DNA from 3 places in the Pantoea sp. USHLN298 genome. Region 2 is predicted to be linked to each of the others. Evidence: predicted binding sites of a transcription regulator. Region 2 holds the regulator's gene; each other region holds the start of a gene.
What was found. The regulator Fur, encoded in region 2, represses iron uptake genes when iron is present. The targets are predictions, from matches to a motif close to ATAATAATGAGAACNACTATCAA.
Positions count from the first base shown of each region.

Region 1 (10,239 bases), on a different contig from region 2:
CCAATCGATACCACCCGCTCCGTTGCCAGCGACGGCAGCGCCAGCAGCAGTCCTAACAGCGTCAGCCATCTCATGCCACGGCTCCTGCATCACGCAGCGCATCGATCTGCTCGCGCCAGCGCGCCTGCTCCGGCGTGCCTTCGCTGCGCTGTCCGTAGAGCTGAGCGATCTGGGTGCCGTCGGCGGCAAACAGTTCCAGACTGGTGACAAAGCCATCGCCAGCTGGTTTGCGGGTGATCCAGCTTTCGCTGATCTGGTCAGCCATCAAATGCAGGGTGAATTGCGGATTAAAGACGTTGAGCCAGTTATCCATCGGCACTACCTTCTCGATCGCGCCGGTGAAAATCTGGGTACAGCCGCGATTACCGACAAATATCATGATTTCATTGCCCTCCTGCTGCGCCATCTGCAACAGCCGCGCCAGCGCGTCGTTGCGGGTCTGACAGGCCAGATCGTCACCGGCGGCACGAAACGCCTGCTGACGTGACAGGTTGTGACGCTTCAGCAGACTGAAAAACTGATGCACATCGGTCATGGCACGCCATTCACGATCGATAGCCGCTCCATCCACTTTATCGGTCAGCGCAGCGGCGGCGAACGGCTCTACGTGCAGTGGCGTCGCGCCGTCCTCGCGGAAAGCCTCAATCAGCGTCTGCCACGCGGCCCTGTTGGTCCGATCCGTGACATAGATCTTCAGCACCGCATCCCCATGACGATCAAAGATCTGAATGCTGTGCCGTTCGCCCTGTGCGGTTTGCTCCTGCAGGGCAAAGGCACTCCGCCACTGGGCGACAAACAGACGCAGATCCAGCGCTCGCGGGTTCAGTAAAATGCCGGCGTGGTCACCCAGATGCAGGTTTTTGTACTCGCCGAGCTGCTCATGAACCGCATAGGCGTTGCGGGTCAGGCTTTTGGTTTCACCAACCGCCTCAAGTGCCTGCAGCAGTGCCGGAAAATCTGGCTTCAGCCGCCAGGCATCCGCCCCGATGCGGGCCTGACACAGCGCCGCTTCACTGATCCCGATCAGTGCCGCAAGGTCACGGGCATACTTTTTCGGTTGTTCGCCTTTCAGGGCGAGGTAGTGCTGGTAAACAGAATCCATGCTTGAGTGCTCCCATTGCGGTGCCCTGCATCAGTGCAGGGCAGCGGTTATCAGAAATCGACGTTAACGCCTAACTGGAAGGTCCGGCCCGGCATCACCGCCAGCGCCTGATTGTTGCGTTCCTGCTGGGTCGCGCTGGTCAGTTCACGGCTGCTGAGGTAATCCCAGTATTTGCGATCGGTAATGTTATACACTCCCCCGCTCAGCCTGACCTGCGGCGTTACCCGCCAGTAAGCGGTCATATCCACCATGCCGTAACCGGGCACCCGCATATAATCGGTGCTGGAATCGGTCAGGCTGCCGCCGCTGTTGGCATAACTGTTACGGTTGGTGGCGGTGGCGCGTTTGCCTTTGACAAAGGTCGCGGTGACGGCCGCGCCATAACCCCGTTCCGCATCATCCCAGCCCAGCCCGACGATAGCTTTCATCGGGGCCACGCTTTCCAGGTCGATATAGCGGTCGCCGAGATAGCTCGACTTCGCCGCACCCTGGGTATAGCCAAAGGCCAGGCTGGCGCTCAGGCCATCCACCTGCGGGAACCAGCTGCCGACGTTCACTTTGCTGCTGATTTCAGCGCCGTAGATATAGGCTTTGTCGCGGTTTTCCGCCTGGTAAGTGGTGTAGATGTTGCTGGGGACATTAACGAACTTACCCGGATTTGCCGCGCGGCTGTAGCGGGTAAAGGCGATAAAGTTTTTGTAGTCGTTATAAAACGCAGCGGCATTCAGGGTGATACCTTCTGTCAGCTGGCCTTTCACGCCCCATTCGTAGTTATTACTGGTCTCGGTTTTTAAATCAGCATTACCGATCAGCGCATACTGTGCCGGACCCGCATAGCTGGAACCGAGGTTCCAGGATCCATACAGCTGGGTATCGTTAGGGAACTGCGCGCCACGGGTATATTGCAGATAGGTCATCAGGCTGGGCGTGAGATCGTACTGGAGGGCGATCGACGGTAACAGCTGGGTATCGCTGTTGGCCGAACCGTACAGGGCGGAGACTTCACTGGCATCCAGCACGCTGCTGTTGGTAGTCAGCGTCCCGACATCACGCGGTTTGGTGTTCTGGTACGCCACCCGAACGCCAGGGATCACTGCCGCGTTATGTCCGTCAGCATCAAAATTAATTTTGTCCTGCAGATAGCCGCCAAGGGTGTAGCTGCGGCTATTGGCCTGTGGCTGCATGATGACACTGGTGACGCCCGGCGCCGGCGTCTGACGGAAAGGCCGCTCGGTCTCTACCCGACGCGCATTCACTCCGCCGCTCAGCTCATGTCGCCCGAGACGTTTGGTTGCCTGTGCGTCAAAACCGTAGCTGTCGCTGTTGTAATCGGAATAGACGTTTTGCCAGGCGGTTGCGCTCGACGGCATCAGCGTATTGTCGTGCGCTTCGGTCTGCTGCCAGTAAATCCGGGTTGTCAGGCTGTCGATAATCTCGTTGTAGGGCGTATATTCATCCGCCAGGCTGATGCCCCAGCGGCGGGTATCGCTCTGCTGCTGCGCGCTGCCCCAGATGGTGTTACCGGCGGTATCCCAGCTGTCGTAACGGCTGTGATTGGTTTTATGGTAGTAGTCGGCGGTCGCGCTGAACCGGTGCAAATCGTTGGGTTGCCAGACCCCGGAGGTCATAAAGGCATCGGAGTGCCAGTTCGCGGGATACGCCTCCAGCGTGTCGCTGTTGTTACGGGTTTGCTGGCCGTCGCGGCGGCTGTAAACAAAGATGCCGCGCAGTTCATCGTCACCGGCGGCGGCGGTGATGCCGTTATGCCAGCTGCGATTGGATGAGTCATAGTCGCTCTGATAGCTGAACGCGGTCGCTTTTCCGGGATGCAGGTAGTCGTCGGGAGACTTATTACGGAACGAGACATTGCCGCCGAGCGAGGTGTTGGGTTGATCAACCGCCGTCGCGCCCTTTTCAATGTCGATGCGGCCAAACAGATAAGGGTCGATGTAGTCACGGCCAATGCCAAAACTGTCCAGCCCGGCTCGCCCCACATAGCTGCGGCCGGTTGCCTGCGGCAGCGGAATACCATCAACGTCCAGCCCGACGCGGTTACTTTCCAGCCCGCGAATGTTGTAGCCGGTATAGCCCGCCCGATCAAAACCGCTCTTGCCTGCGGACGATCCACCCTGACTGCCGGTGGCGCTGATCAGCGGTTCATAACGCATAACAGAGCCAAAATCGGTGGCACCACGCTGTTGCAGATCCGCTGCCGACAGGCTGGTTTTGCTGCCAGCCTGTTGCTTCAGCGGTGGAGCCGTAACCGTCATCACCGCATCGGCCTGACTTTGTGTTTTGTCGGAAAGCGCCAGCGGAGCAGCGTCACTGCCTGCGGCATAACTGCAGAGGGGTTGGATGGCAGAGGCGAGGTACGCCAGTTTAAACAGACGCTGTTGCGTCAATCCCTGAAAAAGTGGTGACATGGGCGCGAATTACCTGGTTAATTGTTAGTATTCGCTCACTTACTTGCTGGCATCATCAAACCGGCTTCGCACAAAAGCCGCAAAATAGCAGGAGTTGTTTCTGAGTATTTCTTATCGCCCGGAATCTAATGCAATTAAGAATCATTATCAATCCTATTTACATTAAGATCACTCTTGCGCAGCACAATTTGTTAACTACAATTAACCGGTAATTTATCAACACGTTAAAGGAAAAGAGTTATGGCGCAAAAACCTGTGGTCGTTATCCACTACTGTATGCAGTGCAACTGGCTGATGCGATCGGCGTGGATGGCACAGGAACTCCTGCACACCTTCGCTGAGGATCTGGCGGAAGTGACGCTCAGGCCGGGAACCGGGGGTATTTTTGAGATTACGCTCGACGGGCATCTGCTGTGGGAGCGTAAACGGGATGGAGGTTTTCCAGATGCCACGACGCTAAAACAACGGGTGCGCGACATCTGTTTCCCGGATCGCACGCTGGGTCACATTGATAAGCACAAGCCTGAAGTGAGCTGAGTCGCCGGCTGGCAACCCGCATCAGGGAGAAGGATCAGCTGTGGGTGATTTTTTCTGCCGCGTCGTGCAGCGCCGCAATCAGCGTCTGCAACGCGGCCTCGGAGATATCCTGCTGTGCCAGACGGGTGTTGAGCGCCATTTTCAGCGTATGGATCGCCTGCTCAACCGCCGGAATGCTGCGGTTATTAACCAGAATCGCCAGTGACGATAAGCGGGCGATCAGGCTGGCAACCCGATCGCCGCTGGACGCCAGCAGCGCCTCACCCGCCGCGGTCAGCCGGTACGCTTTGCGTGTGGCCTGCGCGTCGACCACCTGAATCGCCTCCATCTCTTCCAGCAGCGTCAGATTGGGATAGATAATGCCCGGACTGGGCGAATACTCCCCTTTCGACAACTCCTCCACCGACTTGATCAGTTCATAGCCGTGCGCGGCATTCTGCGCCAGGAAATGGAGCATCAGCAGACGAATATCACTCGCCTCCAGCATTTTTTCCCGACGCTTACGACGGCTGCCACAGCCGCCAGCGCGCGCGGGATGATCATCAGATGGCGCTGCTGAATGGTCTTTCATAACCTGCTCAGGGAGAAGAAATGGAGGTTGATGGTAGACCGCCGCCTGGCAAAATTCAACACGGGCGGCCGCCGGCTTTACTTCTGGTGCCAGTAGGCCACGGCCCGGACGTAGTCGCTGTTCACGCCGCGCTGGGTGGTGAAATAGTCGCTTAGCGCCTTAACAAACTCGCCTTCGCCGGTCAGCCAGATGAAGTAATCTTCCGACGGTATCGCCAGTTGATCCAGCTTTGCAATCAGCTGGCTGAGCTGCGCCCGTTGCATCTGACCGCTGCCGAGCCAGTTGAGAGTAACGCCAGCCGTATCGGTTAAGTAATCCCGCCCGGTGGTCTCATCTGCATAGGCAAACAGATGCAGCTGTTGGGCGCGGACATCCTGTTTACGGCGCGCAAAGGCCGGCAGACCGGTTTCGTCACAGACATAGAGCTGGAAAGCGTAGTCGGTCGGTACGATCAGTGAGCCGCGCGGACCGCCGACGATCAGGCTGTCGCCGATTTTCGCCTGTGTCGCCCAGTCGCTGGCAACGCCACTCTGATGAATATAGAAATCGAGCGTCAGCGACGAGACGCCGTCAAAGGCCAGCGGCGTGTAATCACGGGCCGCCGGGCGTAAACCGTCCGGCCAGACAATGCCATCCTCGGTGATCTGCGGCAGTGCCGGCATCTCACCCGCGCTGGCGGGAAAGAAGACTTTAATGTGATCGTCAAAGCCCGGTGAATTGAAGCCCGCCAGATCGCTGCCGCTGAAGACGATGCGCCAGAAGTTACCGGCAATGTTAGTTTTGCTTGCCACCTGAATATGACGAAAGCGCAGTTCATTACGGACGCGCTGAGGAAGGCGATCAGAGTTAGGATTTGGCACAACATCTCTCCTGAAACGGGTTAAATGCCCGTCAATCGAGGGCATCAGCATAATCATGGAATCAAAATCATTCTCATCTGAGTGGCTCAGATTAGCTATGATATATCTTGAACACAATGACGAAAAATGCGATCGCAGCGGATTAAGATATATTTTATGTTACTGAAGATCGGCTTCTGCGACACCAGGCGGTGAACGAAGCAGTGCAAAGTGAGTCAGCCGCTGGCTGACTGGCGACAACAGTCGCTCAGTAGCCTGCACAGGCCAGAGAGAAGAGGAAAAGATGCAGAAGTGATGGCCAGCCGATCAGCCGATTTTATTGCTGACGCAGGATGTAACAGGAAAGGCATTCGGCCGGGGATGTCGATTGCGCCGCTGAACCGAGGGACGCCCGCTTACCGGCCAGAACGGTCACAGCGTGTCGTTAAAGCCGGAGGCGGCAGGATTATTCTGGGTGTGCTGCGGCAACTGGCCGTCGCCCAGAATTTCGTGCTGAGAGATCTGGGAATGCGGGTGCAGACCAGCCGGTGGCGAGAAGGGTTCTGCCAGTTGAGCCACAGCCAGCATAGGCAATGCCGAAAGCATTGAGATAAGTAACAACATTGAGCGTCGCATAATTTTCTTCGTTTATCGTTTTTAGCCAGAAATGGCCAGAAATGCAGATGAATGTTTCAGCCCCGCCAGAAAAGTACGTTGAATGGTGCACTACGGGGTTTCGGTGAAGGATTTTACGCCAGACCGTTAACTTATTTTATAAAATCGTGCGGTTTGTCACGGTTTACCGCACAGAATATGCATTTTTCAGGCTTAGGCAGCCGAATCGCGGCTGAAACGGCCGGTGACGCCTCAGGCTGGCGTCACCGGAATCGAAAAAACCCCGCTCAGCCAGTCCGGTTTGCAGAGTGCAAAATCCAGCCGCAGCAGATCTTTACCCTGACGGCGCGCCACGCCCAGCGTCGGCAGGTGCAGATAGTAGATGTCAGCAATAAAGCGCGTCAGCTGCTCAGGTGCGCCGCTCCAGTTAATCCGCGCATAAAGCCCACGCGTTTCACTCCAGCTCTCTGTTTTGCCGTCCAGCATCGCGGCGTGCTGCGGCTCCAGCGCCTGGAACAGGCTGATATTCTGCTGGTCAGCCGAAGAGTGGCCCGGACCATACTGAAAACCGAGCCAGCCATGCCGCACCTGGCCGCCCGCCAGCGCAACCAGCCGTCGCGCCTGTTCCGCCACCCGATGTTCATGATCGGCGATATATTCGCCGAACTGACACTCCCACTCCATCGTCTCACCGCAGAGCGGCAGGTCTTCATCCTGTTCAACCAGCACCGCATGTTCAATCGGCGAGCGCACCGGAATCCGGCCGTGGAAATGTTTCACCGGTAAATGCGGAATACGACGGAACGCGCCAGGCGTCAGCGAGAAATGGCTTTTAAAGACCCGGGTAAAATTCTGCTGGTTGTCAAAACCAAAGCGTACGGCGATATCGATCAGCGGCATACGGGTCAGCCGCAGCGCCATTGCCGCCATCGTCAGGCGTCGTTTACGGGTGTAAGCCGCCAGCGTCTGGCCGGTCATCTCTTTGAACATGCGCTGCATGTGCCATTTGGAGTAACCCGATTTCAGGGTGATCAGATCAATACTAAGATCGTCGGTCAGATTGGCTTCGATCCACTCTACCAGTGCATTAATATGCTGTTTTTTAAGGGCCTGACTGAGCATGATGGCGATGTACGACGCGGATTAAAGGGTGATATTTGTCACAAAAGAATAACAAAAAACCGCAACGGCGGTAAGGAAAGGCCGGGCGCAAAGGGTGGCCAGGCGACGATTTCGCATTAATTGCTTAGGTGACTAATTAAAAAAGGCTGACCGAAGTCAGCCCTGCTCTTTACGCAGCGGGTAAGGGAGCCACTAATGGCTGCGCATACCGGCCGCTGTCATCATCATGCGGAATAATGAGGCGACGACACCCAGTGCCAGCACGCTTGCGGCGTAGATAACCACCAGCCACATCACGCGCTTCCACCACGGGGCTTTCGTTTCATTGTGGTTTTTCATGCTGCTGACTTCGGTTTTCATATCAATGATATCCTGCATCTGCTTTGATTTTTCCACGGAACACGTAGTAGCTCCAGAAGGTGTAGCCCAGGATCATCGGAATGATCAGCAGGCTTCCCACCAGCATAAAGGCCTGGCTCTGCGGAGGTGATGCGGCGGCCCAGATGGTCACTGACGGCGGAATAATGTTGGGCCAGATGCTGATACCCAGGCCAGAGAAGCCGAGGAAGATCAGCGCCAGCGTCAGCAGGAACGGCGAGTAGTGCGCCTGACGTTTGATCGCACGCACGATGCCCCACGAACAGAGCAACACCAGCACCGGAACCGGCAGGAACCAGAACAGGTTAGGCTTGCTGAACCAGCGCTGGGCAATATCGTCGTGGGCAAACGGCGTCCACAGGCTGATGATACCGACAATCACCAGCAGCGCGATCACCAGCGGCGTGGCCAGCGCTGACATTTTGCGGTGCAGCTCATCTTCCGTTTTCATGATCAGCCAGGTACAGCCCAGCAGCGCATAGGCCACCACCAGCCCCACGCCGCAGAACAGCGGGAACGGTGCCAGCCAGTCCATTGCGGAACCGGCGAAACGGCGGCCCTCAACCGGAATACCGTCCAGCATTGCGCCAACCGCGACGCCCTGACTGAAGGTAGCCAGGATAGACCCCGCGATGAATGACTTGTCCCAGAATGCGCGGTGACCTTCTACCGCTTTGAAGCGGAACTCAAACGCCACGCCACGGAAAATCAGGCCAATCAGCATCGCCGTCAGCGGAATCGACAGCGCATCGGCAATCACCGAGTAGGCCAGCGGGAACGCGCCATACAGCCCCGCCCCGCCCAGCACCAGCCAGGTTTCATTACCATCCCAGACCGGCGCAACGGTGTTGACCATCATGTCGCGCTCGCCCACATCCTTGTTGAACGGGAACAGCAGGCCGATACCGAGATCGAACCCATCCATTACGATATACATCAGGGTGGCGAAGACGATAATCGCGAACCAGATAATTGAGAAATCGATCATCTTAGTGGTCTCCATCCTTAAAGGTGGCCGCAGAAAGTGGACGTGCCGGGGTTTTCTTCTGACCCGGACCACCCTGCTCAGTGATGTGTCCTTCGCCGGTTTCAGGACCCTGCTTGATCAGACGCATCATATAGTGATAACCCACGCCGAACACCGAGCTATAGACCAGGATGAAGGCCAGCAGGCTGATACTCATATGGAGATCGCCGTGCGCCGACACCGCATCAATGGTGCGCTGTACGCCATACACCACCCAGGGCTGACGGCCGATCTCCGTGGTGAACCACCCAGCCAGGATCGCAATCAGACCGGACGGCCCCATCAGCAGCGCAAACCACAGGAATGGACGTGACTCATACAGACGCCCTTTGAAACGCAGCCACAGACTGACCACTCCCAGAGTAATCATCAGCAGCCCCATCGCCACCATCACGCGGAACGACCAGAAGATGACCGTTGAATTTGGCCGATCCTCTTTCGGGAATGACTTCAGCGCCGGTACCTGCTTATCCAGGCTGTGGGTCAGGATCAGGCTGCCGAGATAAGGCACTTCCAGCGCGTATTTGGTGCGCTCCTGCTCCATGTCGGGAATACCAAACAGAATCAGCGGCGTGGCTTCGCCTGGCGGGTTTTCCCAGTGTCCTTCAATCGCCGCTATTTTGGCGGGCTGATGCTCCAGGGTGTTGAGACCATGCGCATCGCCGATCATCGCCTGAATCGGCGCGACAATCAGCGCCATCCACAGCGCCATCGAAAACATCTTGCGAATCGCAGGATTATTTTTGCCTTTTAGCAGATGCCAGGCCGCTGATGACCCGACAAAGAAGGCGCTGGCGAGGAAGGCGGCCACCGACATATGGAACAGGCGGTACGGGAACGACGGGTTAAAGACGATTTTGAACCAGTCCTGCGGCACCACGATGCCGTTCTCGATGATGTAGCCCTGCGGCGTATGCATCCAGCTGTTTGACGCGAGGATCCAGAAGGTAGAGATCAGGGTTCCCAGCGCAACCATACAGGTGGCAAAGAAGTGCAGACCGGGCCCGACGCGATTCCAGCCGAACAGCATCACGCCGAGGAAGCCCGCTTCGAGGAAGAAAGCGGTCAGGACTTCATAGGTCAGTAGCGGACCGGTGATACTGCCGGCAAACTCCGAGAAGCCGCTCCAGTTGGTCCCGAACTGATAGGCCATCACCAGTCCCGACACCACGCCCATGCCGAAGTTGACGGCAAAGATTTTCGACCAGAAATGGTAGAGATCACGATAGGTATGATCGCGGGTTTTCAGCCACATCCCTTCGAGCACGGCCAGGAAGCTGGCGAGGCCGATGGTGATGGCGGGAAAGATAATATGGAAGGAAACAGTAAATGCGAACTGAATCCTCGCCAGATGAAAGGCATCTAATCCGAACATTGCTTACCTCTTTGCCACATAGAACACCACATATTTACTTATAATTAACAACTTAAGCCTGAAGCACTCATTTCGTTGCCGTTGAATTAATTCCCGCCGCGAATTTAAAACTATTCGCAGCGAGGAAACAGAAACAATCGGGTTAATGAAAACTATAACAGTCTTTGTTGATTCTGATCATTGTTTTTCATGGGAATTACTTATTTAAAAATAAGGCGCAAAGGTTAATTACAGCGTAGTTATGTGACAC
Region 1 is NZ_JBBCRO010000006.1:197,022-207,260, forward strand. It holds gene WFK59_RS16640 (heme/hemin ABC transporter substrate-binding protein) at 1-74, opposite strand, end outside; gene WFK59_RS16645 (hemin-degrading factor) at 71-1,102, opposite strand; gene WFK59_RS16650 (TonB-dependent receptor domain-containing protein) at 1,153-3,525, opposite strand; gene WFK59_RS16655 (SelT/SelW/SelH family protein) at 3,766-4,062, shown strand; gene WFK59_RS16660 (PadR family transcriptional regulator) at 4,097-4,633, opposite strand; gene WFK59_RS16665 (siderophore-interacting protein) at 4,711-5,538, opposite strand; gene WFK59_RS16670 (hypothetical protein) at 5,905-6,060, opposite strand; gene WFK59_RS16675 (helix-turn-helix domain-containing protein) at 6,340-7,209, opposite strand; gene WFK59_RS16680 (DUF2474 domain-containing protein) at 7,402-7,569, opposite strand; gene cydB (cytochrome d ubiquinol oxidase subunit II) at 7,571-8,575, opposite strand; gene WFK59_RS16690 (cytochrome ubiquinol oxidase subunit I) at 8,577-9,989, opposite strand.
Region 1: WFK59_RS16650 (TonB-dependent receptor domain-containing protein) is a predicted target of Fur. The motif match lies at 3,654-3,676, and genes of this name have one in related genera.

Region 2 (10,239 bases):
GCTCCTGACGCTGTGGTGAACTTAACTGACGGCGGAAATAGCCCTGAACGTGCATCAGAACGTTAGTATGGTTCCGGCGTGAAGCGGGCCGTGACATCAGCGCCATCATCCGGTTGCGGTATTCGAAGGCGAACGCCTCCAGCGACGCCCACTCGCTCATTGAGGCCACAAACGGCCCCAGCTCGCGGTATTTTTCCTGCGAATGGGCCAGCATCAGTAACTTATAGCGGCTGTGGAAGGCAATCAGACGGTGACGGGTCAGGCCGCTTTGCCACATCTGGTTAAACTCATGCAGCGCGCAGATACGGCCAATGAAATTTTCACGTAGCGCAGGATCGTGCAGTCGCCCATCCTCTTCCAGCGGCAGCCACGGCATTTCACGCTGCAAAAACTCAGCATAAATACCGGTGCCGGCTTTACGATTGTTATTGGTCTCTGGCTCGTAAACCCGCACCCGCTCCATGCCGCAGCTGGGAGATTTGGCGCACAGGATATAACCTGACAGATGATGCAACGATTTCACGCGCTCGGCTGACCAGTCACGCATCCGGTCAGTCACCTCTTCCCCGCCATCTTTACTGAAGCACAGATGCAGTGCCTCATCGCCCTGGTCAACCAGGCGTAAAGCGGGACGCGGTGTGGGCAGACCGATCGCCATTTCAGGGCAGATCGGCTCGAACCGCACAAAAGGCGTGAGATCTTCGGTAGCAAAAGTAAGGCGCTTGTGTCCACCGTCAAATCTGACGCTTTCACCAAGCAAGCAGGCACTGATTCCCACCGGGATTTTTTCGCTCATACTTGTACAACCTCCGAAATCTTGTAGAGGTTTAAGTGTAGCGTAAAATGGTCAGGAAAACAGGGTGGCCCGGTAGTTTTGTCGCCGGAACCTAAGAAAAAACGCAAAAAAAAGCCTGGTCAGGTGACCAGGCTGATTCAGCAGGAAACGCCCTTACCAGAAAGCGCCGCCGGCAGCTTCAGATTGCGCCAGCCATACCGGCTTCGCGCTGGTTTTGCACCACATCCGATGCAGATAGCTGTAGAAGCGCGCGCGATCCTGACGAAACAGCATCACCGGTAACGCCACGACGCCGAGAAGCACCACCAGCGTGCGACGCAAAATGATTTTGGAACGTGGATAAGCCTGATACATGGTTATCGCCTCCCGGTCAGTTAAAAGGTGTGAGTGTGATCTGTGTCTAAGATTACGCCGTATTGTGTAATTTTACTACTCATCTGACCACTTATTTGACCGGAATTTTGCCGTTTAAGAATTAACCTGTAATTAAGTTACATAATTGTTACCCGTGAGTTACCGTCAGGTTGAACCCAGCCCTGCGCAACCGGCACGGACGGCGGAATAATTTATTGGTAAAGTATGACCTCACTGTTTACTCAAGGCAGGTTTGCGTGACCACGGTTTTAATCGTTGAAGATGAAAAAGAGATCCGCCGCTTTGTCCGGCTGGCGCTGGAAAATGAAGCCCTGAAAGTCTTCGATGCCGATACGTTGCAACGCGGCTTGATTGAGGCCGCAACGCGTAAGCCCGATCTGGTGATCCTTGATTTAGGCCTGCCGGATGGTGATGGCACCGATTTTATCCGTGACCTGCGTCAGTGGAGCGCGGTGCCGGTGATTGTACTGTCAGCGCGCAGCGACGAGCAGGATAAAATCGCGGCGCTGGACGCCGGAGCTGATGACTATCTGACCAAGCCGTTCGGCATTGGTGAACTGCTGGCACGCGTCCGGGTGGCGTTGCGGCGTCACAGCAGCCAGCAGCCCGATGCCCGCGTCAGTTTTGCGGATGTCAGTGTCGATTTTGCTGCGCGGCGGGTACAGCGTAGCGGTGAGGAGATCCATCTCACCCCGATAGAGTTTCGCCTGTTAAGCATCCTGCTTAACAATGCCGGCAAAGTGCTGACCCAGCGCCAGCTGCTGAGCCAGGTATGGGGACCGAATGCGGTAGAGCACAGCCACTATCTGCGCATCTATATGGGACATCTGCGGCAAAAGCTGGAAGCGAACCCAACCCAGCCGGTACATCTGCTGACCGAAACCGGCATTGGCTACCGCTTTATGCCATAAAAAAAGGCGCCCGCGGCGCCTTTTTCACTGCCCGATGACTCAGGCGTTTTTCAGCACTTCGCTGACAATCTCAACCGCTTCTTTCTCGATCTGCGCGCGGTGTTCAGCACCCAGGAAGCTTTCACAGTAGATTTTGTAGGCGTCTTCGGTGCCTGACGGACGGGCAGCGAACCAGCCGTTGTCCGTCATCACTTTCAGACCACCAATCGATGCGCCATTACCTGGTGCAGCGGTCAGTCGCGCGGTGATTGGATCACCGGCCAGCGTATCGGCGCTCACCATCTCAGGGGACAGCTTCGACAGCGCGGCTTTCTGCGCAGAAGTCGCTGAGGCCTGCAGACGGTTGTAGCTTGGCGCACCAAAGCGCTCAGCCAGTTCATCGTAGTGCTGCTGCGGGTTTTTACCGGTGACAGCGGTGATCTCTGCTGCCAGCAGGCACATGATGATGCCGTCTTTGTCGGTTGACCATGGCGTACCATCGAAGCGCAGGAATGAGGCACCGGCGCTCTCTTCGCCGCCGAAACCAAAGCTGCCGTCATACAGACCATCAACGAACCATTTAAAGCCAACCGGGACTTCAACCAGCTTACGACCGATGTCGTTAACCACACGGTCGATCATTGCGCTGGAAACCAGCGTTTTACCCACGGCAACGTCCTGGCCCCACTGCGGACGATGCTGGAACAGGTAGTTGATCGCCACCGCCAGATAGTGGTTAGGATTCATCAGACCCGCCGGGGTCACAATGCCGTGACGGTCATAATCGGGATCGTTACCGAATGCCAGATCGAACTTGTCACGGTAAGCCAGCAGGCCTGCCATGGCGCACTCTGATGAGCAGTCCATACGAACCACGCCATCTTTATCCAGATGCATGAAGCGGAAAGTCTGATCGACCGCGTCATTCACCAGCGTCAGGTCCAGCTTGTAGTGCTCGGCGATACGCTGCCAGTAAGCAATACCGGAACCACCCAGCGGATCAACGCCGATTTTCAGACCAGCTTTCTGAATCGCCGGGAAGTCGATCACCTGCGCCAGACCTTCAACGTAAGGCTGGATCAGATCTTTCTCGACCACATGGCCGCTGGCCAGTGCCTGATCGATCGGCAGACGTTTGACCTCTTTCAGGCCATCTTTGATCAGCTGATTGGCACGATCTTCAACCACTTTGGTGACGTTGGTATCAGCCGGTCCGCCGTTAGGTGGATTGTACTTGATGCCGCCATCTTCTGGTGGGTTGTGCGAAGGGGTAATCACGATGCCGTCGGCCAGTGCGCCACCCGCTTTATTGTGCTCAAGAATGGCGTTCGAGATAGCAGGCGTTGGCGTATAACCATTGTCCTGCTGCACGATCACATCAACACCGTTCGCTGCCAGCACTTCCAGTACCGACAGAATCGCCGGCTCGGACAGCGCGTGCGTATCTTTACCGACGTAGCACGGACCGGTGATGCCGTTCTTTTTACGCTCTTCAGCGATCGCCTGAGCAATCGCCAGAATGTGCATCTCGTTGAAGCTGTGACGCCCTGCACTACCGCGATGGCCAGAGGTACCAAACTTCACCGCATGTTCCGGGTTCGCCACATCGGGCTGCAGGACATAATATTGTGACGTTAATTGTGCAACGTTAATCAAATCGCTCTGCTGGGCGGGTTGCCCGGCACGGGGGTGATTGGCCATTGGCGCTTCTCCCTGACGCTTCAGTTTAAATGGTGCCGCAAACTTTCTCTGTCAGTTCCTGCGGGAACTGCATGGAGAGCATGATGTGTTCGACCATGCTGCATTTGCGACCAGTATTGGTATTGGTGATCACCCAGTACGGTGTGCCGGGTACGTGCTTCGGCTTAGTATGGGTGCCATTTTGCAACAGCGTATGCTCATCACCCGCAAAATAGACGCGGGTACGGCCCTGCAGAGATGCAGTCGCCTCAGCAAAGGCTGCGGTATCAAGACGATAGAGCGTTGACAAGATTAGCATAAAGCGATTAACCGCCCGCTTCTGCTCCGCATATTCATCAGACAGCATCAGCTCGCGCATGGCGCGTACCCGATCCTGTGGACGTGAACCGACCACCGCAGGCTGAGTCTCTTTCGCCGCACCGGATGCCGCGTTTTGCGCAGGCGCCGCGGGCGCAGTCTGACCGGCCGTGAACTTCAGCATACGACGCAGAATGTCGGATGCGCTTTCACCAATGTGTTGCGTGTGGCTGGCAATATAACGGTAGAGCTCTTCGTCAACTTCGATCGTTTTCATCTTATTCCGTACGGTTCTTTCTCATGACAGAACCACCTGTATCCTGAAAAGCCCTTAACATAGTTTGGCGATTCGAAAGGTGAGCGGGTTCTAACATGAGGATTATAAAGTTAAATTCAGGCGGGTTGTTAGCAATCAAACGGTTTACGGGCAAAAGTCAGAATATGTCCTAATGCCGCCGGAACCGGCGCGCCTGAAAAGGTGAATCCATGATAACCTAAGCTTAGGTCTCAAACTTAAGAACTTTGCCATGATTTTGAACGCCCGTCTGCAAACTGAACAATCCCCCACCGATTCCCTGCCCATCCTGCTGATCCACGGCCTGTTCGGGACGCTGGATAACCTTGGCGTGCTGGCTCGCGGGCTGAAAGATGCCGGCCCGCTGCTGCAGGTTGATGTGCGCAATCATGGATTATCACCGCGATCCGATGAGATGAACTACGCTGTGATGGCACAGGATATGTTTGACACGCTGGATGCCCACGGCATCGATCGGGTGGCGGTGATCGGTCATTCGATGGGCGGTAAAATCGCCATGACCATGAGCGCACTGGCACCGGCGCGCATTGCCCGTCTGGTGATGATCGATATCGCCCCGGTGGATTATCAGACCCGCCGCCACGACACCATTTTTGCGGCGATCCGCGCGGTCACGGAAGCGGGCGTCACCTCGCGCAGTGAGGCGGCACAGATCATGCGCGGCGTCATTGATGAAGAAGGCGTAATCCAGTTTCTGCTGAAATCGTTCCAGCAGGGCGAATGGCGCTTCAACGTGCCGGTACTGTGGGACAACTATGCCACCATCTCTGGCTGGCAGCCGGTGCCCGCCTGGCCGCATCCGGCGTTGTTTATCCGCGGCGGCGACTCCAGCTATCTGGATAATCAGTACCGGGATGCGTTGATTGCACAGTTCCCGGCGGCCCATGCGCATGTGATCAGCGGCGCGGGACACTGGGTACACGCAGAGAAACCGGATGCGGTATTACGCAGCGTTCGTCGCTTTTTTGCGCTTTAAAAGCAAATACCTGGCGGTAAATGTTTAGGATTGGCGTCGGAAGTTAGCCTGGAGTATGATGGCGCGCTAAAATTTTGCCGCCGGTCATTTTGCCGCGGTAACGGCCAATAATTTATAATCTGCGCGGCGAGCGTCTGGCGCCCGCACCATTCAGTTTCACTAAGCCATGGCAAAAGAACACACTGACCGCACGACGCTCGATCTGTTTGCTGATGAGCGCCGCCCTGGTCGACCCAAAACCAGTCCGCTTTCGCGTGATGAACAGCTGCGCATCAATAAGCGCAATCAACTGAAACGTGACAAAGGACGCGGGCTTCGCCGTGTCGAACTGAAAATGAACAGTGAAGCCGTCGAAGCGCTCAATACGCTGGCAGAACAGCGTAATCTCAGCCGTAGCGAATTGATTGAACAAATGCTGCTGGCGCAACTCAAACTGGATTAATGCGGGCAAAACGCACGCAGAGGCAAATGTCGAGGCTTTAACCGTTCCGCGGGTTTGCCTCGTCTGCTATTATTCGCTGAATTGTGCTGCGGCACACATCTCATCATCAGGATTTAAGAGGTTATTTTACTCATGGCACTCGTAGGCATCTTCTTTGGCAGCGATACCGGCAACACCGAAAACATTGCAAAAATGATCCAGAAACAGCTGGGTAAAGACGTTGCAGAAGTCCACGACATCGCGAAAAGCACTAAAGAAGATCTGGAAGCGTTTGACATCCTGCTGCTGGGTATCCCGACCTGGTATTACGGTGAAGCGCAGTGCGACTGGGATGACTTTTTCCCGACGCTGGAAGAGATCGATTTCAACGGCAAACTGGTTGCCCTGTTTGGCTGTGGCGATCAGGAAGATTATGCCGAGTATTTTTGTGACGCGATGGGCACCATCCGCGACATCATTGAGCCGCATGGCGCCGTGATCGTCGGTCACTGGCCAACCGAAGGTTATCACTTCGAGGCCTCAAAAGGTCTGGCGGATGATACGCACTTCCTGGGCCTGGCCATTGATGAAGATCGCCAGCCTGAGCTGACCAATGCGCGCGTTGAGCAGTGGGTGAAGCAGATCTTTGATGAACTGCAGCTCAAAGAGATCCTCGAAGCCTGATGCTCTCCGCCTCAATGTGAGCGCCAGCTCACATTGAGGCAATGGAAATTCCTATAGAAATAATAGCCACATTTTTTTAACTTTTTTCGTTTAATCTGTAGAATACCCGCATCGATCTTCCGCTTATTTTCTCTGGCAGCAGATAGGGCTAAGCGAAATGTTAACAGACTCCTGCAGAAATCCTCCCCGGCTCGGTGACGTATCCCATACAGCCCATGGTGATTTAGGCACTCCCCTCGGTTTTCATTTCACGGCTTCAGTTCTATAATGAGACGCAAATGAGAATGGGTGTAGATCGACATTCAAGGCCAAGCGCCACAAAAGTGAATATTAGTAACAGGACAAAATCCGCATGACTGACAACAATACCGCATTAAAGAAGGCTGGCCTGAAAGTCACGCTGCCCAGACTGAAAATTCTGGAAGTGCTTCAGGAACCTGAGTGCCATCACGTCAGCGCGGAAGATTTGTACAAACGCCTGATCGATATCGGCGAAGAGATTGGTCTGGCCACCGTTTACCGTGTGCTGAACCAGTTTGATGATGCCGGCATTGTGACCCGTCACAATTTCGAAGGCGGCAAGTCGGTGTTTGAACTGACTCAGCAGCATCACCACGATCACCTGATCTGCCTGGACTGCGGTAAAGTGATCGAGTTCAGCGATGAGTCGATCGAAACCCGTCAGCGGGAAATCGCGACCCGCCACGGCATTAAGCTGACGAACCACAGCCTTTATCTCTATGGTCACTGCGCGCTGGGTGACTGCCGTGAAGATGAAACGCTGCACGATCAGTAACACTGATCCTGCCTGATATAAAAAAACCGGTTCACAGACCGGTTTTTTTTCGTCCTTACTACGCCGGGTCGTCAGGCGACCAGCGTTTCCTGCAGGTAACGCCAGCGCGGAATCGAGGTGCTGCAGTCGAGAATCGCCAGCGCGATGCGGCTCTGATTATCGCCATTCAGCATCTGCATCTCCCGATACTGTACCGTCACTTCCTGATCGTGATGTGAAATAATGACGTGCTCACAGGTGGCGATACGCATGCCTTCCCGCTTGCCGTGCAGCTGACGGAAAAGTTCTTCCACTTCGTTCAGGTTTAGCTGATTTCCCCGTGGCGTTACCATGCGAAATTCAGGGTGGAAATAGGACATCATCAGTTCAAAACTGTCATCGGATCCGGCAGGCTGATTGAAAATACGTTCAATAAGCTGATGTAAAACGACGACACTGTGTTTGGCTTCCTGGGCGAGAACGGTCATTTTTTTTCCTTATATCACTCGCTGCGCTCTGTCTGAGTGCGCATAGCCTACCTGAACGCCGATAATTCACATCTGGTAATTGATTAATTTTTTTAAACTCAGATTTCTCTCACAAATTTGTAACAACCACGGAGCCAGGCTTGCAGCACAAACCTCGGCGATGGCAGAAATCAGGACAATAAAAAAGGGCGATAAGTCGCCCTTTTGTCATTTTATCAGCCAGCGTTAATGATTATTCGCCGCTTTTAGTCCAGGTGTCTCGCAAACCGACGGTACGGTTAAACACCAGCTGTGACGGCTTCGAATAGACGCTGTCGGCACAGAAATACCCTTCACGCTCAAACTGGTACGGTGTGGTTGCTTCCACATCGCGCAGGCCCGGCTCAACAAAGCCCTGTTTGATGGTCAGTGAATCCGGGTTGATGACCGACAGGAAATCGTCTGCCGCGGCCGGGTTTGGCACGCTGAACAGGCGGTCGTAGAGACGAAACTCTGCGGGCTGCGCATGGTCTGCTGATACCCAGTGGATCACGCCTTTTACCTTACGGCCATCTGCAGGATCTTTGCTCAGGGTATCCACATCGCTGGTGCAGTAGATGCAGGTGATGTTGCCCGCATCATCTTTCGCCACCCGCTCAGCACGGATCACATAAGCGTTGCGCAGGCGAACTTCTTTGCCCAGCACCAGACGCTTATATTGCTTGTTAGCCTCTTCGCGGAAATCCGCCCGATCGATCCAGATCTCACGGCTGAACGGCACCTCACGCGTTCCCATCTCCGGTTTAGAAGGATGGTTAGGCATGGTGATGGTTTCATGATGGCCCGCTGGCAGGTTTTCAATCACCACTTTCAGTGGATCAAGCACCGCCATCGCGCGTGGCGCATTCTCGTTGAGATCGTCACGAATGCACGATTCCAGCGACGCCATTTCCACAATATTGTCCTGCTTGGTAACACCAATACGGCGGCAGAACTCGCGGATTGAGGCGGCGGTATAACCGCGACGGCGTAAGCCAGAAACGGTCAGCATGCGCGGATCATCCCAGCCTTCAACGTGCTTCTCGGTCACCAGCTGAGTCAGTTTGCGTTTCGACATCACCGCATACTCAAGATTCAGGCGAGAGAACTCATACTGACGTGGATGCACCGGAATAGTGATGTTGTCCAGCACCCAGTCGTAGAGACGACGGTTATCCTGGAACTCCAGCGTACAGAGTGAATGCGTGATGCCTTCCAGCGCATCGGAGATGCAGTGGGTAAAGTCATACATCGGATAGATGCACCACTTGTTACCGGTCTGGTGGTGTTCAGCGAACTTAATCCGGTACAGCACCGGATCGCGCATCACGATAAAGTTAGAGGCCATATCGATTTTTGCGCGCAGACAGGCTGTACCTTCAGCAAATTCCCCGTTACGCATTTTCTCGAACAGAGCCAGGTTCTCTTCCACGCTGCGGTCGCGATAGGGACTGTTTTTGCCCGGCGCGGTCAGAGTGCCACGATATTCGCGGATCGCTTCCGGGGTCAGCTCGTCGACGTAAGCCAGCCCTTTATTGATCAGTTCAATCGCATAGTTGAAGAGCTGATCAAAATAGTTTGATGAGTAACAAACCTCACCGCTCCACTCAAAGCCCAGCCATTTGACGTCACGCTTGATGGATTCGACGAACTCCACATCCTCTTTTACCGGATTGGTATCGTCGAAACGCAGGTTACATTGCCCCTGGTAATCCTGGGCGATGCCAAAATTCAGACAGATCGATTTCGCATGACCAATGTGCAGATAGCCATTGGGCTCCGGCGGAAAACGGGTATGCACGCTGCTGTGCTTACCGCTCGCCAAATCTTCGTCGATGATCTGACGAATAAAGTTAGTTGGGCGGGCTTCAGCCTCACTCATCTCAAAAATCCTCAATACGAATAGCGGGTGATTTGTACCACGAAGTAACGGAGTATGATCCACAAAGCGCCAGAGGGAAACAACCGTTTGTTAAGCCTTTAAAACAAAAAAGGCAGGAATCGCTTCCTGCCTTGTGGGTTCTGTTGCGGGGATTAGCCTTTCACTTCATACAGCGGGGTTTCACCCGCCACCACCTGGCCGCTGGCCAGCAATGTCAGACCAGCGAAATCATCGCTGTTGCTGACCACCACCGGACTCACCATCGAGCGGGCATTGGCATTCAGGAAATCAAGGTCCATCTCCAGCACAGGCTGACCGGCCACCACGCTGGCGCCCTCTTCCACCAGGCGGGTAAAGCCTTTTCCTTCCAGCGCCACGGTGTCCAGCCCCATGTGCACCACAATCTCAACGCCGTTGTCAGTTTCCAGACAGAAGGCGTGATTGGTATTAAAGATTTTCACCAGCGTACCGGCGATCGGTGCCACTACCCATTTATCGCTGGGTTTGATCGCCAGACCGTCGCCCACCGCTTTGCTGGCAAAGGCTTCATCCGGCACATCATCCAGCGCCACGACTTCACCGCTGACCGGTGCCAGTAACGTAGCAATCACTCGCTTTTC
Region 2 is NZ_JBBCRO010000001.1:311,890-322,128, reverse strand. It holds gene WFK59_RS01660 (YbgA family protein) at 1-796, opposite strand, end outside; gene WFK59_RS01655 (DUF2517 family protein) at 950-1,150, opposite strand; gene kdpE (two-component system response regulator KdpE) at 1,408-2,082, shown strand; gene pgm (phosphoglucomutase (alpha-D-glucose-1,6-bisphosphate-dependent)) at 2,122-3,762, opposite strand; gene seqA (replication initiation negative regulator SeqA) at 3,788-4,336, opposite strand; gene ybfF (esterase) at 4,587-5,351, shown strand; gene ybfE (LexA regulated protein) at 5,518-5,793, shown strand; gene fldA (flavodoxin FldA) at 5,926-6,456, shown strand; gene fur (ferric iron uptake transcriptional regulator) at 6,809-7,252, shown strand; gene WFK59_RS01615 (hypothetical protein) at 7,324-7,719, opposite strand; gene glnS (glutamine--tRNA ligase) at 7,952-9,619, opposite strand; gene nagE (N-acetylglucosamine-specific PTS transporter subunit IIBC) at 9,772-10,239, opposite strand, start outside.

Region 3 (10,239 bases), 460 kb from region 2:
CAGCGTACGATAAAACGCAGTGGTGGCATGCGCCTCAACCTTCCCGAGGAAAGTGCCGCACCACGGCAGCAGATACTCTTCAAACAGCGCCAGCTGGGCGCTGCTCTCATCTTCCGCAGACTGATCTTCCAGCCACGACGCCGCCAGCAGCAGCACGCCAAAGTGATCGGCAGGCGCATCGCTCAGCGGCATACCACGCGAAGTCAGAAAAGCACGCACCTCCGGCTCCGTTTTACCTTCGGGCCACTGCGACGCATACGGCGATACCTTACAGTCGCTGCCGACAAACAGCGCATTGTAATCGGCGGCCAGCGCCTGCGGATCGCTGTTCTGTTGCAGGCGGGTCAGCAGTTCGTCCTGCTCCAGCGGCCACTGCGCCTGCAGTTTGCCCTCACGCAGCAGCGTAAACAGCGGCACCAGCAGCGGGTCCTGCGGCTGACGATTGTACAGTGAGCCGAGCACGCGGCACAGAATGGAAAACTCATTCATGAGTCAGATTTCCTTGAGGCAAAGTAAATTAAAAGTCAGCCAGTTCAGCAATCGATTTGCCGGTGCGCTGTTCGAGGAAGTCGAGCAGACGCCGCGGCGTGACATTTAACACCCGATCCTCCGGAAAATCCACTTCGCGGGTGATGCGCAGGCAGTGCTCAAAATGGCCGAGCGTAAAGGCGGTATGGGAATCAGAGCCAAAGGCCAGTCGTCCGCCCGCATCCCGCACCGCCTCGGCGATCGCCCGGCAGTTGGGTTCGCTGCCTGGACGAGAGTGGGTAAACGAGGAGTTATTGATCTCCAGCGCCACATCGTAGTGGGCCGCCGCCTCGGCAATCGCCGTGATATCCACCGGGAATTTCGGATTACCCGGATGGCTGATGATATGCACCAGTCCACCCGCCATCGCCGCAATCATCGCATCGGTGTGGTGCTTTCTGTCGCGCGGCGCGTAGACCGGCTCATGAAAGCCCGCCACGATCAGATCCAGCGCATCCAGCATCGGGCCGGAACAGTCAATCTCGCCCTGCTGGTTTTTTATATTGGCCTCAATACCGCGCAGAATCCCGACGCCATCAATCACTCGCGGCCAGATGCGCATATTAATAAAGTGCCAGTAGTGTGGCGCGTCGGCCATATCAGGGCCGTGATCGGTAATGGCAAACAGTTTCATCCCCGTTTGCTTTGCCTGAGTGACGTAATCGTGCAGCGTACTGTAGGCGTGGGTACTGGCGATGGTGTGCATATGCAGATCTACCGGATACATCATCTTCTCCTGCTGATAGCCCCTGACTGAACAGGGTAATTAGTAGCCACGCTGTCGATCGACCCGCCCCTGCGGTATTTCTCCCGCCTGATGCTGGTCAATCGCCCGGGCAATGTAGTCAATAGCTTCGTCGATTAAGGTTACCGCCGCATTATGCGGCGTCAGGGTCACGCGAGGATGAGACCAGAGCGGATGCGATTCCGGCAACGGTTCAACCTGAAACACATCCAGCGCGGCGGCTTTTAGCTGACCGCTGTTGAGCGCCGCCAGTAAGTCCGCTTCCACCACCTGCGCACCGCGCGCGATATTAAGGAAGAAAGCGCCGTGCGGCAGCTGCTGGAAAAAATCATGATTGATTAAGTTGATGGTTTCCGCCGTGCTGGGCAGCAGGTTAATTAACACCCGCGTGCCCTGCAGAAAATCGTGCAGCGACTCAGGGCCGGCAAAGCTGGTGACGCCGGCAATCTGCTTCGGCGAACGGCTCCAGACGCGGACCGGAAAGCCCCAGGGTTTCAGCGCTTCTGCCACGCTCCGTCCCAGCACGCCCGCGCCGAGGATGCCAATAGTAAAGCTGTCGCGCGGATAAGCGGGCAGCGGCTGCCAGCAGTGCTGCTGTTGCTGTAACCGATAGTCGTCAAAGCGCCGGAACCAGCTCAGCACGCTGTGGACCGCATACTCCTGCATCTGCCGCGCCATGCCGGTATCTTCCAGCCGGAACAGCGGTACCTCCTCCGGTAACATGTCCGGATACTGCTGCAGCTGCTTCAGAATTTCATCCACACCGGCGCCCAGCGCAAATACCCCGCGCAGCCCGCTGCGTCCCCGCAGCATCTCCGCCGGCGGGGAGCGCACCAGCGCGTAATCGGCCGGGCCATCATCGCCCGGTTGCCAGGCACGGACCCGCGCCTGCGGCAGGCGCTGTTGTAAACCGTTAATCCATGTCGCCGCAGATTGCGACGGGTGATACCAGATGATCTCCATCCTGCTCTCCTTTTTTTCTTTCAGCGTCAGGGAAAACCGGCATCAGGGCAAGTAAAAAGCGGCGGGAAAAAGCGCTTTTTTTAGCAAAAATAATTCCCGTGGCTTCACAATTCCGGACCGCTTCAGGGTGAAGTGGTCAGATAAGGTCTAAAGTTGGTCCTGTGGTCAATGCGTTACGCGCGGCCGCGTTTCGGACAAGGAGAAAAACCGATGACAAAAATTGAGGTAAACGCCACTGAACGGCGTCAGCGTTATGTCCCCCTTCTGCTCACACTGCTGCTAAGCGTGCCGGCCTTCACGGTTCACGCCGACGACACATCGCGCATGCTGAATAATCAGCCGCAGCCGCCGGATGTCCGTTTAGGGCCACTGTTTAATGCTGTACAGCAAGCGAAGTTCTATCCCGATCAAAAAACCTTTGCCGATGCCCTGCCTAAATTCGATCCGGCCTCGATCCTCGCCGACTGGCAGATGCAGAAAAAACAGCGCAACTTTGATCTGAAACGCTTTGTTGACGCCAACTTCACCCTGCCCGCCGCGGGCGATAAGTATGTGCCGCCTGCCGGGCAGAATCTGCGTGACCACATTGACGGCTTATGGCCGGTGCTGACCCGCACCGCCAGCAGCGCCGGTCAGTATGATTCGCTGCTGCCGTTGCCGAAACCTTATGTGGTGCCGGGCGGCCGTTTCCGTGAAGTCTATTACTGGGACAGTTACTTCACGATGCTCGGCCTGGCCGAAAGCGGCCACTGGGATAAAGTACAGGATATGGTGGATAACTTCGCCTCGCTGCTTGATCGTTATGGTCACATTCCCAACGGCAACCGCAGCTACTATCTGAGCCGTTCGCAGCCGCCATTCTTCAGCCTGATGGTGGATCTGCTGGCGAGCCATGATAACGGCAAAGCCTATACCCGTTATCTGCCACAGCTGCAGAAAGAGTATGACTACTGGATGGCCGACAGCGACAAACTGGCCGCCGGCTCAGCCAGCAAGCGGGCAATCAAACTCAGCGATGGCACGCTGCTGAACCGCTACTGGGATGCCCGCGATGTGCCGCGTACCGAGTCCTGGATGGATGATGTCACCACCGCGAAGAAGGCACCGCAGCGTGACAAGGCTGAGGTCTATCGCGAACTGCGTTCGGGTGCGGCGTCCGGCTGGGATTTCAGCTCCCGCTGGTTCACTGATGCCCATAATCTGGCCACTATCCGCACCACCCAACTGGCGCCGGTCGATCTCAACAGCCTGATGTTCCATCTGGAGCAGACGCTGTCGAAAGGCTATCAGATGAATAAGCAGGATGATCTGGCGAAGCAGTTTGCCGACCGCGCAGAGAAGCGCCAGGCCGCAATTAATCGCTACCTGTGGAATGACAAACAGGGCTGGTACGCCGATTACGACTGGCAGAAAAAACAGGTGCATCCGCAGCTGACCGCCGCCACGCTGTTCCCGCTCTACCTGCGGGTCGCCAGCGATAAGCAGGCGGAAAGCACCGCCAGCGCGGTGGAAAAACAGCTGCTGAAACCGGGCGGGCTGGTGACGACTACGGTCAACAACGGCCAGCAATGGGATGCCCCGAACGGCTGGGCGCCGCTGCAATGGGTCGCCGTGGAAGGTCTGGAGCACTACAACCAGCCGAAACTGGCGAAAGAGGTCGGGCTGCGGTTCCTGCAGAACGTGCAGAACACCTACGATCGCGAGCATAAGCTGGTAGAGAAATATGTGGTGGAAGGCAAGAATCTCGGCGGCGGTGGCGGCGGTGAATATCCGCTGCAGGACGGCTTTGGCTGGACCAACGGCGTTACCCTGAAACTGCTGGATAAATATTGCCCGAAAGATAAAACCTGTAACAGCGCCCACGATATTCCCCAGGCGTCTGCGTCTCAACCCTGACCTTATCCGGAGACCGCCGGCCTGGCTGGCGGTCTCTGCCCGCGCGTTTTAACGAAATTTACTTGACGTTCTTCAATTGGCAGGCAAAATTGCAGCGAACTTACAAACGGTAATAGTTCTCACTCTGATAATGAGAACGCTTATCGAGAATGTTAATCATCTGCTGAACCTCTGCCATGAAAGGAATTTCAATGAGATTGCCATCGCCGCTGAAAGGTTACGTCCCGTTCTGCACTCTGGCGCTGACTGCGCCTGCCCTGACTTTTGCTGCCGATATGGTAGTGACAGCCCAACCGCAGGAGCAAGCTGACTCCCCGACTCAGGGTTATCTCGCCACCACCAGTCAGGGCGCGACCAAAAGCGATCGCCCGCTGATTACCACACCGCAGTCGGTGTCGGTGGTGACGCGCCAGCAGATGCAGGATCAGGGCGCGCTGACCCTGAATCAGGCGCTGGGCTATACGTCCGGCGTCTTTACCAACTTCGGCGGTGCTGCAACCCGTTATGACACCATTGCCCTGCGCGGTTTCCACGGTGGCGATGTAGATAACACCTTCCTCGACGGCTTACGGGTGATGAGCGACGGCGGCAGCTTCAATGTGTTGCAGGTCGATAACGCCTTCCTGGAGCGGATTGATGTGATCAAAGGCCCCTCTTCCGCGCTTTATGGTCAGACGGTGCCGGGCGGGCTGGTCAATATGGTAACGAAACGTCCACAGTTCCGTGAAGAAGGTCATGTCCAGCTGCAGGCTGGCAATAACGCCACCACCGGCGCGATGTTTGACTACACCAACGCGATTAACGATCAGTGGGCGTTTCGCCTGACCGGTGTGACCCGCAACAGCGATACCCAGTATGACCATACGCGCGAAGAGAAGTATGCGCTGATGCCTCAGCTGATGTGGCAACCGGATGAGGATACTCAGCTGATCCTTAAAGCCTATCTGCAGAAAGATCCCTCCGGCGGTTATCACGGCTCGGTGCCGGGCGACGGCAGTATTACGGAGCATAATGGCTATAAGCTGAGCAACGGTTTTTATGAAGGCAACAGCGATCTGGATCAGTTCAAACGCCGTGAGCAGATCTACAGCTACGATTTCACTCATCGCTTTAGCGACGTCTGGTCGTTCTCCTCAACCGGCAGCTACAGCCATTCCAACGTCGATCTCGATCAGGTTTATCAGATTGGCTGGGATGCGCAGAATCCCGATCTGCTGAACCGTTACTATTCGGGTGAGCGCTCCTCACTGGCCGCCTGGGCCACGGATAACCGGCTACAGGCCGAATTTAACACCGGCGAGCTGGAGCATCGCGTCTCGCTGGGCGCGGAGTATCATCGCTATAAAAATGAGATCAGCAAAGCGGTCGGCAACGCATCGCAGCTTAATGCCGTGACCGGCGAACAGGTTGGCGACATGCCGGCCTACAGCTGGAGCGATAACAGCCGCAGCTACTATCAGACCGGCCTCTACCTGCAGGATGAGATGAAGCTGGATCGCTGGCATCTGGATCTCTCCGGCCGCTATGACCGCATCGTTGCCAGCAATAGCGGCAGTGACCGCCGTCAGGACGATCACATCAGCGGACGCGCGGCGCTGCTTTATGCGTTCGACAACGGTATCTCGCCATATGTCAGCTGGAGTCAGGCGATCACCCCTACCGCCCTGACCGACCCGAACAACAACCTGCTGAAGCCGACCACCGCGGAACAGTATGAAGCCGGGGTTAAATATCAGCCAAACGGCACCCGCGATCTCTATAGCCTGGCGGTCTATGATCTGACACAGAAAGATGTGGCTAACCGTAATGTACAGGATGGTACCTACACGCCGTCTGGCAAAGTGCACTCGCAGGGGATTGAGCTGGAAGCGCGTAATCAGTTGACGCCACGTCTGAGCACCGTCGCCAGTTACACCCTGAATCACCTGCGCTTTAAAGATTCCGTTGATGGCAATGATGGTCACACGCCTTACGTGACGCCAAACAGCATGGCGGCCTTCTGGGGACACTATCAGTTTGATTACGGCCTGAGTGCCGGCGCGGGCGTGCGCTATATCGGCAAACAGTGGGCAGATAACGAAAACACCACCCGTTTGCCATCAGTGACGCTGTTTGATGCCTCGGTTCGTGCCGATCTCGGCGTCTGGAACAGCAGCCTGAAAGGCGCGTGGCTGCAGGTGAATGCGAATAACCTGACCGACCGTAAATACGTGGCGGGCTGTTACGGCACGGGCTATTGCTACTGGGGTGCGGAACGCAGCGTGATGGCGACGGTGGGCTACGATTTCTGATCGCCAGAAGTGAAAAAGGGGACGAATCGCTTCGTCCCCTTTTTGATTAAATCTTTGTTAAATCGTTACGATCAACTGCGTACTTTACGATAGATAAACAGAACCACGATGGCACCGATGACGGCGACCACGAAGCTGCCGAAGTTGAACCCATCGACGCGACCGAAGCCAAACAGCGTACTGATCCAGCCACCCACTACGGCACCAATAATACCCAGTACGATAGTCAGAATGAAACCGCCACCGTCTTTACCCGGCATGATCCACTTCGCCAGGATACCTGCGATTAAGCCAAAGACGATCCAGGAAATAATACCCATCTGTTGCTCCTTCCTTTTTTTGATTAAATCGTGAACGCTTGATTTATCAAGCGGTTTACCGCGATAAGTATAGACAGGTTTTCAAAAAATGTTTACTTGCTCACAGTTATTATTGCGCAGGGAGAGGCTAAAGCTTTTTTTTGCCACGCCGATAACGGAGATGAGGGCAAAAAAAAGAACAAACAAAGCACCAACCTTTTGGAGCCAGGAAGTGAAAGAAGCCGATCAGGAACAATATTTAAAACGTGGCACGCTGGCCATCCTTGGCGTGATGAAAGACCTGCTGCGTTTACAGACGCCGCTACTGGTGAGTTTTTCCCGTGGGCAGTTTATCAGCCGGATGCTGGCGGCCGATGAAAATCAGTTGCTGTTCGACCTCGGCAGCAACAATCTGGATAACGACTACGCCTTAACCTGCGATGAACTCAGCATCGCTGCAGAAACCCACGGCGCTAAAGTGGAGTTCAGCCTCGCGTCGCTGGCGCGGGTCGATTTTGAAGGCTTACCGGCGTTCAGCGCGCCGTTGCCGGAGCTGGTGTGGCAGATCCAGCGTCGTGAGTTTTTTCGCGTCAATGCGCCACTGGAACCACAGTTCTGGTGTCATACCGAGTGGCCCGACGGCAATACAGCCCGTCTGCGGTTGCAGGATCTGTCGCTGGGCGGTATCGGCGTACTGGTGGATGAGCCGCTGCCCGAAGGATTACAAAGTGGCGACAGTTTCAAAAAATTCCGCGTTGAGCTGGGCGAATATGGTCACTTTGAAGTGCCGGTGAAACTGTTGCACATTGGCGAACGCAGCGTGGTAACGCATAAAAATGAAACCCGAATTACGCCACGCCTGAGCTTTCGCTTTTCAGCACTCGATCCGGTGCAGGAGCGGCAACTGCAGCAGGTTATTTTTGCCCTTGAGCGGCTGGCACGCGATAAATCAACCCGTTTTCAATAAGTTCTTCCCGGATGCGCCGCACAGTTGCGTCGCATCCAGGCTATGCTTCTTGCTTGTTTTCTTTTAAACCGGAACCCAGCAAGGAGAATCTCCCCAATGGAAAACTGGCTTTCTTCACGTCATTTTCAATCCATTCTGTTCAATCAGAGCTTCTGGATCAACAGCGCCATCGTTATCGTCGCGACCCTCGTCATTTACTGGCTGCTGCGTACCCTGATCCGTTTTATCTCCAACCGTATTGCCCGCTATAGCGAACATCGGCATGTCCGGGCGACCGGCATTGTGGTGGAAATTCTGCGCAGTACCAGCCAGAGTCTGCTGCTGATTTTTTCACTGCTCATTGCGTTAAAATTTGTCGATTTACCCGCCTCGTGGAGCGTGGCGATCTCACACGGCTGGTTCCTGGCGTTAATCGTTCAGCTGGCGCTGTGGATCGACTGCGGTATCCGGCTCTGGCTGCACAGTCTGCTGCGCGACCCTTTGCATGTGCGGAACCCGGTCACCACGGTGATCCTCGGTATTCTGCTGCGCGTAGTGGTGTGGATCATGATGTTCCTCGCCATTCTGTCGAATATGGGCATCAATATTACCGCGCTGGTGGCCAGTCTCGGCGTCGGGGGTATTGCGATTGCGCTGGCGATTCAGACCGTGCTGAGCGACGTCTTCGCCTCGCTGGCGATCGGGTTCGATAAGCCGTTTGAGCACGGTGATTTTATCGTGTTTGGCGATATTGCCGGGTCGATTGAGCATATCGGTCTGAAAACCACCCGGCTGCGCAGCCTGAGCGGTGAACAGATTGTCTGCTCAAATACCATTCTGCTGCAGCAGACGATCCACAACTATAAGCGGATGCAGCAACGCCGCATCGTGTTTAAGTTCGGTATCAGCTACGCCACGCCGTCGGAACAGGTGCGCGAGATCAGTCCGCTGGTGAAAGAGATTATCCAGAGCGTTGACACCACCCGCTTCGACCGCGCCCACTTCCTGGCGTTTGAAGATTCGAAACTGACCTTTGAAGTGGTCTACTTTGTGCTGGACGCCGACTACAACAAGTACATGGATATTCAGCAGGAGATCAACCTGCAGCTGATGGCAGCGCTGGAACAGCGCAACATCCGCTTTGCCTTCCCGATTCGTCAGGTCGAGTTCAGCGGCGGTAATCTGCCGCCGGTGGATCTGGTGGCGGTGGACAATGAGGATGGCGAGGTACGCAGAATGGCGCGCTAAGCGCGCTCAGGATGCCAGCCTTCCCGAGGATCAGGGAAAGGCTGGCGAAGCCTGTTCACGTCAGCGTAAGTGCGGCCCGCGCGTGCCAGCATCGGCCGCGCGAGCCATGCCGACATCACTGCCATCACTGACTGCGGCTCCGCTACTGATGGCGATAACAGCTGACGCCCAGATACTGGCTGAACGCTTCCTGCAATACGTCTGCCGTGGCGGAGTGGTTCATCGCCACATGGTGTTCGAATCCGTTACGGCAGATCCACGCCAGCAAGGATTCCAGTTGCGGGACCTGAATCACCGCGCGGCAGCCCACCGTATCCAGCGGATCGTCTACCGACATCCCCTCACCGACGTAGGCCTTGATCTCTCCGCTGAAATCATCGGTTGAGAGACGAAAATAGGTCAGATCGCCGCTTTTCATCCGGCCATGCACCGCGCCACAGGTGTTCTCTTTCCCGACCGTGGTACCAATAATATCGGCCGTGCCCATCGTGGGTGACTCCAGGCTGGCGCTGGCGAAATTACCGCAGTGAAACAGCACGCATTTATCCCGATCATCGCCGAAGTTGTTGTTCCAGTCCGCCAGTGAGGCGGGATTCAGCGAGCAGCTGGCCAGGGCATACATCGACAGCGCCCCCATCACGTCCACCTCGCAGGCGCTCGGCATCAGCTGTCCTGACATCACGCTCATGATCGAGCAGACGTTAATACCGAGATTCTCCTGCAGCGAGGTCCAGCACTGAATCGCGGTAGTATCGATGTCGTTGTCGTTCACCCATTCGCTGATGACCACAAACAGTTTCGCCATGGTTTGCAGCTTTTCGCCGGGAATCCCGCGCGCATCGGCGTTGGCTTCCAGAATCTCGCGCTTCTCCGCCACGCGGATATCATCATCGCGCAGCCGGTTAGTACGGGTAAAAATTTCTGACAGATCCAGCGTTTCCACCGCAATGCCCATCTTCTCCAGCAGTTTCTCACTGTAGCGCACGGTGTTAAAACCGGCGGGCCGGGCACCGATCGCCCCGACACGCACCCGCCGCATCGCATTCACCACCCGACAGAGCTGGCTGAAACGCTGCAGATCCTGCATGAAGACCTCACCGCTCAGGGCGCAGACATGCTGGCGGGTCAGGGAAAAGGGGATGCCATATTGCCGCAGGTTATTACACAGTGAGATTTTGCCGCAGAAGCTGTCACGCCGGGTCGCCAGCCCCATTTTATCGAGGTTATCTTCTTCCGCCTGCACCAGCACCGGCACATTTAATCCGGCGAGGCGCAATGCCTCGGCGATCGCTTTCTCATCGCCAAAGTTGGGCAGCAACACCA
Region 3 is NZ_JBBCRO010000001.1:775,043-785,281, reverse strand. It holds gene WFK59_RS03795 (TorD/DmsD family molecular chaperone) at 1-489, opposite strand, end outside; gene WFK59_RS03790 (phosphatase) at 518-1,255, opposite strand; gene ghrA (glyoxylate/hydroxypyruvate reductase GhrA) at 1,295-2,236, opposite strand; gene treA (alpha,alpha-trehalase TreA) at 2,447-4,132, shown strand; gene WFK59_RS03775 (TonB-dependent siderophore receptor) at 4,324-6,423, shown strand; gene WFK59_RS03770 (GlsB/YeaQ/YmgE family stress response membrane protein) at 6,495-6,743, opposite strand; gene WFK59_RS03765 (flagellar brake protein) at 6,955-7,689, shown strand; gene WFK59_RS03760 (mechanosensitive ion channel family protein) at 7,786-8,916, shown strand; gene WFK59_RS03755 (L-fucose/L-arabinose isomerase family protein) at 9,059-10,239, opposite strand, start outside.
Region 3: WFK59_RS03775 (TonB-dependent siderophore receptor) is a predicted target of Fur. The motif match lies at 4,257-4,279, and genes of this name have one in related genera.